2 regions of the Streptomyces sp. NPDC050085 genome follow, and region 1 is predicted to be linked to the other one. Evidence: predicted binding sites of a transcription regulator. Region 1 holds the regulator's gene; the other holds the start of a gene.
What was found. Region 1 encodes HspR, which represses chaperone genes until heat shock. Its sites were predicted from a motif close to TTGAGNNNNNNNNNCTCAA; they were not measured.
Positions count from the first base shown of each region.

Region 1 (7,049 bases):
GGACGCGGGCATCCAGCTCAGCGAGATCGACCACGTCGTTCTCGTCGGTGGCTCGACCCGTATGCCGGCCGTCGCCGAGCTCGTCAAGGAGCTGACGGGTGGCAACGAGGCCAACAAGGGCGTGAACCCGGACGAGGTCGTCGCCATCGGCGCCGCCCTGCAGGCCGGTGTCCTCAAGGGCGAGGTCAAGGACGTCCTGCTCCTCGACGTCACCCCGCTGTCCCTCGGCATCGAGACCAAGGGAGGGATCATGACGAAGCTCATCGAGCGCAACACGACGATCCCGACCAAGCGCTCGGAGATCTTCACGACGGCCGAGGACAACCAGCCGTCGGTGCAGATCCAGGTCTACCAGGGCGAGCGCGAGATCGCGGCGTACAACAAGAAGCTCGGAATGTTCGAGCTGACCGGTCTGCCGCCGGCCCCGCGCGGTGTCCCGCAGATCGAGGTCGCCTTCGACATCGACGCCAACGGCATCATGCACGTGACCGCGAAGGACCTCGGCACGGGCAAGGAGCAGAAGATGACCGTCACCGGTGGCTCCTCGCTGCCGAAGGACGAGGTCAACCGGATGCGCGAAGAGGCCGAGAAGTACGCGGAGGAGGACCACGCCCGCCGCGAGGCCGCCGAGTCCCGCAACCAGGGCGAGCAGCTCGTCTACCAGACCGAGAAGTTCCTCGCGGACAACGCGGACAAGGTCCCCGGCGACGTGAAGACCGAGGTCGAGGAAGCCGTCACCGAGCTGAAGGAAAAGCTCAAGGGCGAGGACACGGCCGAGATCCGCACCGCCACCGAGAAGGTCGCCGCCGTCTCGCAGAAGCTGGGCCAGGCCATGTACGCCGACGCCCAGGGTGCGCAGGCCGCCGGTGGCGCCGACGCGCCCCAGGGTGACGGCCCGAACATGTCCAAGGACGGTGCCGACGAGGACGTCGTCGACGCCGAGATCGTGGACGAGGACCGCAAGGACGGTGCCGCGTGACGGAGGAGACCCCGGGCTTCGAGGAGAACGAGAAGCCTGACGTCCCCTCCGGCGCCACCCCCGACGACGCCGAGACAGTAGCCGGACAGGCCGCCTCCTCCGACAAGGAGGGGGCAGCCCCGGCCGGGGACTCAGCTTCCACCCAACAAGAAGGCGCTGCCGGTCTGACGGCAGCCCTGGACCAGGCACGCGCCGCCCTCGGCGAGCGCACCGCCGACCTCCAGCGCCTGCAGGCCGAGTACCAGAACTACCGTCGCCGTGTGGAGCGGGACCGCGTCACGGTCAAGGAGATCGCCGTCGCGAACCTCCTGACCGAGCTGCTTCCCGTCCTCGACGACATCGGCCGCGCCCGTGAGCACGGCGAACTCGTCGGCGGATTCAAGTCCGTGGGCGACTCGCTGGAGACGGTCGTGGCGAAGCTGGGCCTGCAGCAGTTCGGCAAGGAGGGCGAGCCCTTCGACCCGACGGTGCACGAGGCCCTGATGCACAGCTACGCGCCGGACGTCACCGAGACGACCTGCGTGGCGATCCTGCAGCCGGGTTACCGGATCGGCGAGCGCACCATCCGCCCCGCGCGGGTGGCCGTGGCCGAGCCGCAGCCGGGCGCGCAGGGCGGCAAGTCCGACGAGTCGGCCGACGCGAAGGCCGAGGAGAAGGACAGCGGTGGCCCGGACGAGGGCTGACGTCATACGTACGACAGATACAGGTGAGGAGGGACGTCGAGGCCGATGAGCACCAAGGACTTCATCGAGAAGGACTACTACAAGGTCCTCGGCGTCCCGAAGGACGCCACCGACGCCGAGATCAAGAAGGCGTACCGCAAGCTGGCGCGCGAGAACCACCCCGACGCCAACAAGAACAACCCCAAGGCGGAGGAGCGGTTCAAGGAGATCTCCGAGGCGAACGACGTCCTCGGTGACCCCAAGAAGCGCAAGGAGTACGACGAGGCGCGCGCCCTGTTCGGCAACGGCGGATTCCGTCCGGGGCCCGGCGCGGGCGGCGGCTCGTTCAACTTCGACCTGGGCGACCTCTTCGGAGGCGGCGCCCAGGGCCAGGGCGGGCAGGGCGGTTTCGGCGGCGGCATCGGGGACGTGTTCGGCGGCCTGTTCAACCGGGGCGGCGCGGGCACGGGCACCCGTACCCAGCCGCGCCGCGGACAGGACATCGAGTCCGAGGTGACGCTCAGCTTCACCGAGGCGGTCGACGGGGCGACAGTCCCCCTCCGCATGTCGTCCCAGGCCCCCTGCAAGGCGTGCTCCGGCACCGGCGACAAGAACGGCACGCCGCGCGTGTGCCCGACCTGCGTCGGCACCGGCCAGGTCTCGCGGGGCGGCGGTGGCGGCTTCTCCCTCACCGACCCCTGCGTGGACTGCAAGGGCCGCGGCCTGATCGCGGAAACGCCCTGCGAGGTCTGCAAGGGCAGCGGCCGCGCCAAGTCCTCCCGCACGATGCAGGTGCGCATCCCCGCCGGGGTCTCCGACGGCCAGCGCATCCGTCTGCGCGGCAAGGGCGGACCCGGTGAACGGGGCGGCCCGGCGGGCGACTTGTACGTCGTGGTCCACGTCGACAGCCACCCGGTCTTCGGCCGCAAGGGCGACAACCTCACGGTCACCGTCCCGGTGACCTACCCGGAGGCGGCGCTCGGCGGCGAGGTCAAGGTCCCCACGCTCGGCGGCCCGCCGGTCACCCTGAAGCTGCCCCCGGGCACGCCGAACGGGCGGACGATGCGGGCCCGCGGCAAGGGCGCGGTCCGCAAGGACGGCACCCGGGGCGACCTGCTGGTCACCGTCGAGGTCGCGGTCCCCAAGGACCTTGACGACGAGGCCCGTTCGGCCCTCGAGTCGTACCGCAAGGCGACTGAGGACACCGATGTCCGGGCAGAACTGTTCCAGGCCGCGAAGGGAGCCTGAGCCAGATGGATGGGCAGCATGGTCGACGACGAAGCAACCCGTACGAACTGACCGAAGAGACCCCGGTGTACGTCATTTCGGTGGCGGCCCAGCTGTCCGGCCTGCACCCGCAGACGCTGCGCCAGTACGACCGCCTCGGCCTGGTCTCCCCCGACCGCACGGCCGGGCGCGGCCGGCGCTACTCGGCCCGCGACATCGAACTGCTGCGCACCGTCCAGCAGTTGTCGCAGGACGAGGGCATCAACCTGGCGGGCATCAAGCGCATCATCGAGCTGGAGAACCAGGTGGCCGCGCTCCAGTCCCGGGTGGCGGAACTCTCCGCCGCCGTGGAGGGAGCCGCCGCGGCCATGCAGCAACGTGAGGCGGCGGTGCACGCCTCGTACCGCCGCGACCTGGTCCCGTACCAGGAGGTCCAGCAGACCAGCGCGCTGGTGGTCTGGCGGCCGAAGGGGCCGCGGGACTGAGCTGCTGTGCAACGTGTGAAGGGGCCCCGGAGTCAGCCGACTCCGGGGCCCCTTCACGTTGCCGTCTCCGGCTGTGACGAATGAGGCTGCTGATGCGCTGGGTTCTGGGGGAGGCCTGTGTGTTGGCTGTGCCGGCTGTCCCGTTGCCATGAGAAGGGCATGAGAGTCGTGACGGTCGTAGGGAGCAGAGTGGTTTCGCGTACAGCACGTCACCGGCGTTCGATGAAGCGCCGGATACTCGCAGGGGTTTCCGTCGCCGCGGCGGCCGGGATCGCGGCCGCCGCGGCGTTCGCCATGAACGCCGAGGCCACGTGGACCTCGGCGTGGAGCGTGTCGGCGTCCGGCTGGACTCCGGACGACTCGCCCGGGGTTTCCATGGACCGGCAGGGGGACGCCCTGCTGAGCTGGTCGGCCGGGGACCAGTCCACGACGTACTCCTACAACCGCATCCAGACGCGGGTGAAGTACAGGGACGGCTCGACCGGGGCGATCCGCACGCTGTCGCCGGACGGCGCCGCCGTGGCATGGCCGGAGGCCGACTCCGACGACACCGGTGACTCGGCGGTGGTCTGGCAGCAGGACAGTACGGTCGTCGGCCGTCGCGTCGCGGGCTCCGGCAGCCTCGTCGGGCCGCTGCAGAAGCTGTCCACGTCGGCGCCCGCCACCGACCCGGTCGTGGCCGTCACACCGAGCGGCACCGCGATGGCGGCCTGGACGGAGGTCCGCGACGGAAGCTGGCGCGCGGTCGCCCGCCGGATCTTCATGGACGGCACGCTCGGCTCCGTCATCAACCTCGGCTCCAGCAACGGCGACAAGCCGGCCATCGGCGTCGACCGCAACAGCCAGTTCGTCGTGGCCTGGCCGCGCGGCGCCGACGTGGCGGCCAAGCGGATCACGTCGACGACCGTCTATCCGGCGAAGTTGATCACCACGCCCATCGCCTCGTACGGCGGGTTCGGCATGGTGCGGGTCGGCGTCGACCGGGACGGTGACGCGGTCATCAGCTACCGCTCCGGCGGCGGCACGGTCCCGCAGGTGTGGGCCTCGCGCTGGAGCCGCACCGGGACCCTGTCCTCGCCCCTGCGCATCTCGGCGTCCACCGACAACGCGGGCAACCACCACACGCTCGCCACCGACCTCGAGGGCGACTCGGTGATCGTGTGGACCCGCAACGTCAGCGGCAAGCTCGAACTGCGCGGCCGCACGCTGTCCGCGGGCGGCACCCTGGGCACCGTCACGGCCCTCGGCGCCGGTGACCGCCCCGACCTGGCGCTCGACGACGACGGCGACGGCATGCTCGTCTACGCCACGGTCCTGCCCAAGTCGGCGCCTCCCTACAGCTATACGCAGGTCAGCGCCAAGCTGGTCAGCCGCACCGGCACGTTCGGTACGGCGAAGGTCCTGACGTCGGACGGCCGCGTGCCGCAGGTCGCCGCCCGCCCGGCCGCCCTCTTCACGGTGGACTGGCAGCAGGAGTCGTATCCGTACACGATCAAGTCGGTACAGGGGCCCTGAGACCCCAGGGCCCCTTCACGTGCTTACGGTGCGACGGGCGTCACCGACACCTCCGGTGACGGGGCCGACTCGTTGCCGTCGGTGTCGACCACGGTGACGACGTAGTAGTACGTCGTCCCGTTGGTCACGTCGTAGTCGGGGTAGGAAGAGTCCGTCGTCGGGATGACCTTGTCGGCCGTCGCGGGAGTGACCCCCGGGGACGTGGACCGGTACAGGCGGTACCCGGCGAACGGCGGCTGGTCCGTGCTGAAGGGCGGGTCGTACCAGCTCAGCACGGCCTGGCCGTCACCGGCCGCGGCGTCGTAGATCGTGGTGGACGGCGGCGGCTGCGGGGCGCGCACCTCGGGCAGCTGGGAGGCCGACGCGGCCGACCTGACCCCGTACGCGGACTCCGCGACCACCGCGTAGTAGTAGTCCTTGTCGCTGTCCGCCACGGTCTGCGTGTACGAGGTCTGGTCCGTGGAGGTGACCAGGTTCGCCGGGTTCGTCGTGTCCACGGGGGTGGTGCGGGACCGGTACACGTGGAACTGCTGGACGGGCACGTACCCGTTGCTCTGCCAGGCCAGGCTCAGCTTGTTGCCGACGATGAGCGCGCTGTTGAAGGTGGGCGCCTGCGGAGCGCTGCTCGACCCGATCGACTTGGTGGCGGTGACGTAGGGGCTGGACGCCGACTCGTTGCCCGCCGCGTCCAGGCCGCGCACGAAGTAGACGTACGTCTGCCCCGGCTCGCCGGTGGTGTCGCGGTAGGTCAGCGTGGACGTCCAACCCAGCTTCTTCGCCGTGCCGTTGACGCTGGTCGACCGGTAGACGTTGTACTTCACGGCGTCCGTCCCGCCGCTGCGCCAGGTCAGGGTGACCCCCCGCACGTCCTGCTTCGCGACGGTCAGGTCCGTCGGGGAGAGCGGGGCCGTGGTGTCGCGGGTCGCGTGCACGGTCTCGGAGAAGTCCGACGTGTTGCCGTACGCGTCCACGGCCCGCACCTTGTACGCGTACGGCACGTCCTCCCAGGCGTCGGTGTCCGCGTACTCGGGCGAGACCGCCTGGTCCACCGTCGCGAGCAGGGAGAAGTCGCCCGTCTCGCCGGTCTCCTCGGAGGCGCGGTAGACCTCGTAGTGCGCGGCTTCGGACATCCAGCTCCAGGAGAGCGTGACCGCGTCACGGCCGCCGGTGGCCATGATGAACGAGGGTCCGTCACCGAGGCCGGCCTCGTCGTACGCGGCGGCAGCGGTGCCGCTCGTGGGCGCGGCCGTGGCGGCCGTGCCGGTCAGGCCCAGGACCAGGGCGGAGGTGGCGGTGACGGTGGCGATGGCGAGCCCGAGCCGGGCGGGTCGGACCGTGGGTCTTACTTGGTGAGGCACGGCGGGCGTTCCCTTTCTCGTGGTGACTGACGAGTGGGGGGATGCCGACGTGGGGGAGGCGGAGTGATCCTAGACCGTGCGGGCCGCATATGCCTCAACTGGCTTGAAATGAACGGTGATTGGCGCGCCACCGTACAGCTGCGCATCCGCTGTGCACCGGGGCGCGGCCGACCTGCGGCGACCCCTTCCCCCGCCCGTTCCCGCCCATGCCGCAGGATGTGACCATGACCGAGATCCGCACCCCCCGCCTCCTGCTGCGCCGCTGGCTGCCCGACGACGACCTCGCGGCCCTGTCGGAGATCCAGTCCGACCCGGCCGTGATGCACCGCATCGGCGACGGCGCCCCGCGCTCCCTCGACGAGACCGCCGAGGACATCGAGCGCTGGGAGGAGGAGTGGGACGACGAGGGCTTCGGCGTTTTCGCCGTCGAGCTCCTGGGCTCGGGCGAACTGGCCGGGGCCGTCGGCCTGTACGTGCCGGACGCCCCGGCGAAGCTGGCGGGCCACATCGGCATCCAGTGGCGGCTCGGCCGCGTCTTCTGGGGCCAGGGCTACGCCTCGGAGGCGGCGCAGGCCACGCTGGAGTTCGCCCTCCAGGACCGGGGGATCGACCGGGTGGTCGCGGCCACGACCCTGGACGACACGTCGTCGGCGAAGGTCCTGCACAAGCTCGGCATGGCGCCGACCGGCGAGGACGAGGGCCTGCGGCTCTACGCGATCGACTTGACCGAGTTCCAGGGCTGACCCCCGAGGAACCCCGTCCAGGTCGCCCCGCTCACCCGGAGGCGGGGACCCTGGGCGTTCTTTGAGTCGCGGATGTGGAC
Region 1 covers NZ_JBITJZ010000003.1:323,284-330,332, reverse strand. The annotation lists gene dnaK (molecular chaperone DnaK) at 1-979, shown strand, start outside; gene grpE (nucleotide exchange factor GrpE) at 976-1,662, shown strand; gene dnaJ (molecular chaperone DnaJ) at 1,708-2,889, shown strand; gene ACIBUY_RS13930 (heat shock protein transcriptional repressor HspR) at 2,895-3,353, shown strand; gene ACIBUY_RS13925 (hypothetical protein) at 3,576-4,868, shown strand; gene ACIBUY_RS13920 (fibronectin type III domain-containing protein) at 4,892-6,226, opposite strand; gene ACIBUY_RS13915 (GNAT family N-acetyltransferase) at 6,451-6,969, shown strand; gene ACIBUY_RS13910 (DUF397 domain-containing protein) at 6,936-7,049, opposite strand, start outside.

Region 2 (7,049 bases), on a different contig from region 1:
AGCGGCCCGCGAAGTTCCAGGCGAAGTCGGGGTGCTTGCGCGGGCTGACCCAGAAGCTGCGCAGGAACTCCCTGAACGAGTACGGGGCGAACGCGCCGGGGCGGGCCGGGCGGTCCTTCATCACCGCGCAGAGGAACACCACGCCCGCGATGCCGAGCAGGCCGGGGACCAGGAAGGCGAGGGCGAGGTGGCCGCTGAAGGCGTTGGCCAGGCCGCTGCCCGCGATCATCGACAGCGACGTCATCATGCCGACGGTGCCGGAGACGCGGGCCCGCTGCTGCTCGGGCACGAAGTCGGGGATGCCCGCGGTCACGGCCGTCAGGGCCGCGTTGCCGCCGACCTGGGCGAGGGCCCAGCCGAGCATCAGCATCGGGACGTTGCCGCCGAGCGCGATGACGGCGAGGCCCGCGAAGGCGACCAGCATGCCGCCGAGGAGCCAGGGCCTGCGGCGCCCGAGCCGGGAGGTGGTGCGGTCGGAGAGGCCGCCGACCACCGGGTTGGCGATCATCGCGAGGACCGCGCCGAGCGAGAGGACCTGGCCGAGGGCCGCGCCCCGGTCGTCCTCGGGGACGATCTGGGCCACGCGCAGCGCCAGCGTCACCATCACCGGGGTGAGCAGGGTGGCCATGATGCCGAACTGGGCGAAGGCGAGGCCCATGACCAGCTTCGCGGACGCGGGGCCGGGGCCGGGGGCAGGTGCGGGGGCTGCGGGCTGAGCGGGCGGCGCGGGGTGCGTGACGGCGGACACGGGGCCCGGCGCGGCGTCGGGGATGACGGCCATGGCGGCTCTCCAGGGGGACGGGGGCGGCTTCCTTGCCGACCCGGCGCCGTCAGCGTAAACGCGAAAAGCGAGTGGGTAGTAGGTTTTCGTGGAGTGGCCTGAATCACATGGTCATTGCGTGCCTCAGGAGGGTCACAAGGCCCGGCTAGGGTGGGCCGAATGGAGCGAAGTGAGGGCCGTAAGCCCCGTAAATCCGCAGCTCGCGGCAGCTATGCCGTGGGCGACGAGCGCCGCGCCAAGATCCTGGACGTCGCCGTCGAGCACTTCGCGCAGTGGGGCTTTCACGCCTCCTCGCTGGCCCGCATCGCCAAGGACGTCGGCATCACGCAGGGCGGCCTGCTGCACCACTTCCGCGGCAAGGAGGACCTGCTCGTCGAGGTGCTCAAGCGCAGCGACGAGCAGGACGTCGAGCGCTTCTTCTCGCGCGACCCGGAGACCCCCGTCGAGGCCTTCGAGGCGGTCCTCGACCTCGCAGCGCACAACGCCGAGCGGCCCGGCCGCACCAAGATGTTCAACGTCCTCGTCGGCGAGGCCGGTGAACTCGGCCACCCCGCCCACGAGTTCTTCGTCCGGCGCTACGCCATGGTGATCGACAAGACCGCGGGCCCGCTGCGCGCCGCCGTCGCACGCGGCGAGCTGAAGCCGGACACCGACCCCGAGGCCGTCGCGGCCGAGCTGGCCGCGGTGATGGACGGCCTCCAGCTGCAGTGGGCGCTCGCCCCCGACACGTACGACATGGTCGGCCGCCTGCACGCCTACCTCGACCGGCTGCTGCGCTCCGTGACCGTCGACGGCTCCGGGCTGCCCGCGCACGACTGAACCGCGGACCGGGTGCGGCTTGCGGACGCGGCCCGGGCCTGTGAGGTTGCTGTGGATCGTGTCTCACGTGGCGTCCATCACAGACAAAAGCGCCGGGTGGGGCGAAGTGTGGGGTGGATCTGCCGACGATCTGCCGACGTGGATCCGTGCGAAAGGGGTGCCTCACGTGGAACCAGGCGTGCTGGCCGGCGCCGACGCGACGCCCGATCCCGACGTACGCGGACACGGCGACCTGCGCGGACACGGCGACCTGCGTGGACGCGACGACCTGCGAGGGCGCGACGACGTCCGCGGATGCGACGACCTGCGCGGCGGCCTGAACGGCATTCCGGCGCAGTCGCGGCCACCGGTCCTGGAGGCCGCGCCGACCGGACGGGTACGACGGTTCCGCCCGTGGCGGCTGCTGCCCTCCCCGAAGGGGACGCCGTTCACCTTCACGTACGCCGTGGTGCTCCTCGGCACCTCGCTGTTCATGCAGTTCGCCGCCCCGGACACGGTCGCGGCGGCGCTCCAGGCGTCCAGCACCGACGTCACCCATCTGGCCCAGTCGCCGGTGCTCGTCCTGGTGGCCAGCGCGCTGTGGATCGCGGGCGGGATCACGTCACCGTTCGTGGTCGCGTTCCTGGTCGTGCTCACGGCGCTCGAGCGGCGCATCGGCGGTCTGCGCACGGCCGGTGTCTTCCTGCTCGGCCACGTCCTCGCGACGCTCGCGACGGAAGTGCCCGTCGGCATATCGGTGATGGTCGGCCATCTGCCCGACAGCTCCCTGCACCGCCTCGACTACGGCATCAGCTTCGGCGTCGCCGCGAGCATAGGGGCACTCGCCGGGCTGCTCGCCCCGTGGCCGCGCTGGCTGCTGCTCGGGCTATTCGGGGCGATGCTGCTCGAGGACCTGATCGCGTTCACCGACCCGATGACGGACTGGGGGCACCTGCTGGCCCTCGCGATCGGCGTCGCGACGTGGCCGCTGCTGCGGCGTCGGCGCGGCCGGCCCCAGGGGCGCTCGACCCGAAGTGCACGACGCAGTGCCACAACTGCTTGAGGAACTGCAGCACTTCGTCCTGTGTCCCGTACGAGGACCAGCCCTGCGGCGACCCGACCGCGTCCCCGGCGGCCCGCCCGACGGCGGCCGCGTCGATGCCCCCGCCGGACGTGAACTCCGCGGCCACCTTGGCCGCGACCCCCGGCAGCGCGGGCCCGCGGAACTCCGCGAGCTCGGCCCGACGCCCCTCGGGGCGCAGCACGAACCCGGAGTGCCACTCCACGGGGAGTCCGATGCCGGTGAGCAGGGCGGCGGTGCGCGTGCCGCGGAAGGACGGGTCGAGGACCAGCGCCTCGGCGTCCCTGCGCAGGTCGATGTCGCCGTGCACCTGCGCCTCCACGTAGAAGTCGAGGGACCGGCCGACCACCACCGGAACCCGGGGCTGCTCACCGAGCCCCCGGATCACGGCGACCGGGTCCGCCCCCGTGACCCCGAGCGACTGCCCGCTGTGCGCCGCGTCCGCCACCAGCGCGCCGAGGACGGGCAGCAGCGCGTCCGCCGTGCCGACGTCGGCGGGCCCGACGTGGCTGTCCCCGAAGCAGAACGTGGCCCGGTCGGTGACCCCGGCCCGGAGCCGGACGTGGCACGACCCGAAGCGCGGGGCGGCCCCGTCGGCGTGCCGCATCACGTTCAGGGCGCCGTACTTGGGCCGCTCCCGCGCGGTGGCCCGCGCGTACGCCCCGCCGAACAGCAGCTCCTCCCAGCCGTCGCGCAGTCCTCCGGGGTGGGCGGTGCGGCTGCCGTTCGACAGGCCCGTCTCGTACTGCCCGCGATAGCGGCCGTCCGCAGCGAGCCGGTCGGCGACCGTGGTGCCGTGCTCGGCTCCGGGCAGCAGGCGGTCCGGGTGGAAGTTGAGGGTCACGCGCGCGTGGGCGCGCAGCTCTGCGATCAGCGCGGCGGCCGCATCGGCGCCGACGCCGTGGGCCGACAGGCGGGCCAGGGCGTCACCGCGGCCCGCCCGCCCGGCCGCGCGCAGGTGCCGCAGCGCTGCTTCCTGCGCGGGGGTCAACGCGATCAGGGGGTCCGTCATCAGCGCAGTATCGGGCGGTGCGGGCGCCACCGGCAAAGGAATTCGGCCGGGGCCCGAACAGCGAGGGCTATCCGCCGACGTACTTCGCGTTCGTCAGCGGTGCCACGACCCGCCAGCCCACCGCCTCGTACAGGAGGTGGCCCTCGGGGGTGCAGGCGAGGACCGCGCGGACCGCGCCCTGCGCGTGGGCCTCCGCCTGGAGCGTGCGCATCACCACCGTGCCGAGGCCCTTGCGGCGGTGCCGCTCGGACGTCTCGATCTGGTCGACGACCGCGCTCGCGCCCGTCGGGGCGACCTGGCCGCGCGCCGCGAACGCGCCGTCCGCGTCGGTGAGCATGACGCGGGTGACGCCGCCGCGGGTCCACGCGTGCAGGCGGTACCCGGCAGGGGCGTCGAGGGCGGGCTCCGCGGACAGGTCCTTCACCATCAGGTAGTCGCCCGAGCCGTACGGCTCCCACTCCGGGCCGAGCCACGGGTGCACCCGCTCCGGGTCGGCGAAGACCTTCAGGTGGGTGGCGCGGCCGCGGGTCGACTCGGCCACCTTGCGGACGTCGTCCTCGCGCACCGCGTCGTTCATGGCACCCAGGACGTGCCGGCTCACGTGCTGCTCCAGGCCCACGTGGATCGTGTAGCCCCAGGGCTCGACGAGCGGGGGAGTGGCCCCGCGGGAGACGACCCAGCCGTCGACCCAGTCCCGTACGTGATCGTCGCCTGCCATGACTGCCCCCTACGTAAGTAATGGTCTCTTCTGTGTTCCGCACCTTACTCGGCGCCGATTTCCCCGCAACAGAGGTGATCGCTCACAGCGAACGCAGGATGGGGAACATCCAGAGGCTCCCGTGCATTGAGTCGACATAGCTCAACTTGACTGCCGAAGGGGAGATCATGGCTTCGACGTCCACACCGCTCACCTTGCCCGTGCTGCCGCTCGACGACGAGGTCGTGCTGCCCGGCATGGTGGTGCCCCTGGACCTGAACGACACCGACGTACGCGCCGCGGTGGAGGCCGCACAGGCCGCCGCCCGTTCCAGTGGGGACAGCAAGCCGAAGGTGCTGCTTGTTCCACGGATCGACGGCACGTACGCGAACACCGGGGTGCTCGGCACGGTCGAGCAGGTCGGACGCCTCGCCGACGGCGACCCGGGCGCGCTGATCCGCGGCCGCGGCCGCGTGCGCATCGGCGCGGGCACGACCGGACCTGGCGCCGCCCTGTGGGTGGAGGGCCTGACGGTCGAGGAGACCGTGCCGGACCCGCTGCCCGGCTCCGTGACCGAGCTGGTCAAGGAGTACAAGGCGCTCGCCACCAACTGGCTGAAGAAGCGCGGCGCCTGGCAGGTCGTGGACCGCGTCCAGCAGATCGACGACGTGTCGCAGCTCGCCGACAACTCCGGCTACTCGCCCTTCCTGAGCACCGAGCAGAAGGTCGAACTCCTGGAGACGGCCGACCCGGTGGCCCGCCTCAAGCTCGCCACGGCCCAGCTGCGCGAGCACCTCGCCGAGCAGGACGTCGCCGAGACCATCGCCAAGGACGTACAGGAAGGCGTGGACAAGCAGCAGCGCGAGTTCCTGCTGCGGCGCCAGCTCGACGCCGTCCGCAAGGAACTGCGCGAGCTGAACGGCGACTCCAAGGACGCGGGCGAGGAGTCCGACGACTACCGGGCGCGCGTGGAGGCCGCGGACCTTCCCGAGAAGGTGCGCGAGGCCGCGCTGAAGGAAGTCGAGAAGCTGGAGCGCTCCAGCGACCAGTCCCCCGAGGGCAGCTGGATCAGGACCTGGCTCGACACCGTCCTCGAACTGCCGTGGAACGAGCGGACCGAGGACCAGTACGACATCCAGGGCGCCCAGAGCGTTCTCGACGCCGAGCACTCGGGGCTGCAGGACGTGAAGGAGCGGATCACCGAGTACCTGGCCGTGCGCAAGCGGCGCGCGGACCGCGGGCTCGGCGTGGTCGGCGGGCGGCGCGGCGGTGCCGTGCTCGCGCTCGTCGGCCCGCCCGGAGTCGGCAAGACCTCCCTCGGCGAGTCCGTCGCCCACGCCATGGGCCGCAAGTTCGTGCGCGTCGCGCTCGGCGGCGTACGGGACGAGGCCGAGATCCGCGGACACCGGCGTACGTACGTGGGCGCGCTGCCGGGCCGCATCGTCCGCGCCATCAAGGAGGCCGGGTCGATGAACCCGGTCGTGCTCCTCGACGAGATCGACAAGGTGGGGTCCGACTTCCGGGGCGACCCGGCGGCCGCCCTGCTCGAGGTCCTCGACCCCGCGCAGAACCACACCTTCCGGGACCACTACCTGGAGGTCGAACTCGACCTGAGCGACGTCGTGTTCCTGGCCACGGCCAACGTGCTCGAAGCCATTCCGGAGGCGCTCCTCGACCGCATGGAGCTGGTCAGGCTCGACGGGTACACCGAGGACGAGAAGGTCGTCATCGCCCGTGACCACCTGGTGCCGCGGCAGCTCGACCGTGCCGGGCTCGGCAAGGACGAGGTCGTCATCGGCGAGGACGCGCTGCGCAGGCTCGCCGGCGAGTACACGCGCGAGGCCGGTGTCCGCAACCTGGAGCGGGCCGTCACGCGCGTGCTCCGCAAGGTGGCCGCCCAGCACGAACTGGGCGAGCGGGAGCTGCCGTTCACGGTGACCGCCGACGATCTGCGCGCCCTCGTCGGGCGCCCGCACCACGTGCCCGAGTCCGCGCAGGACCCGGCCGAGCGGCGCACCGCGGTGCCGGGTGTCGCGACCGGGCTCGCCGTGACCGGCGCGGGCGGTGACGTGCTCTTCGTCGAGGCGTCGCTCGCCGACCCGGAGACGGGCGCGGCCGGACTGACCCTGACCGGTCAGCTCGGCGACGTCATGAAGGAGTCCGCCCAGATCGCGCTCTCCTTCCTGCGCTCGCACGGCGCCGAACTGGAGCTGCCCGTCGCCGACTTGAAGGAGCGCGGCGTGCACATCCACTTCCCGGCGGGAGCGGTGCCCAAGGACGGGCCGAGCGCGGGCGTCACCATGACGACCGCCCTCGCCTCGCTGCTGAGCGGCCGCCTCGTCCGTACGGACGTGGCGATGACCGGCGAGGTGTCCCTGACCGGACGGGTGCTGCCCATCGGCGGCGTGAAGCAGAAGCTGCTCGCCGCGCACCGGGCCGGGATCACCACCGTCATCATCCCGAAGCGCAACGAGGCCGATCTGGACGACGTCCCCGCGGAGGTCCTGGAGAAGCTGGACGTGCACCCGGTGACGGACGTGCGCCAGGTCCTGGAGCTGGCGCTCGCGCCGGCGGCCGTGGCGGACGTGGAGGTTCCGGTGGCGGCGTGACGACGGTGCCCCTCAGCGGGCTCCGCCCGCGGGTATCGGATGACGGAGGCCCGGGTTTCCCTGTACGCGCA
Region 2 covers NZ_JBITJZ010000004.1:129,241-136,289, reverse strand. The annotation lists gene ACIBUY_RS16695 (MFS transporter) at 1-781, opposite strand, end outside; gene ACIBUY_RS16690 (TetR family transcriptional regulator) at 941-1,600, shown strand; gene ACIBUY_RS16685 (rhomboid-like protein) at 1,926-2,642, shown strand; partial or broken gene ACIBUY_RS16680 (DUF3626 domain-containing protein) at 2,671-3,672, opposite strand; gene ACIBUY_RS16675 (GNAT family N-acetyltransferase) at 3,740-4,390, opposite strand; gene lon (endopeptidase La) at 4,558-6,978, shown strand.
Region 2: a site for HspR is predicted at 4,517-4,535, ahead of lon (endopeptidase La). Genes of this name have one in related genera too.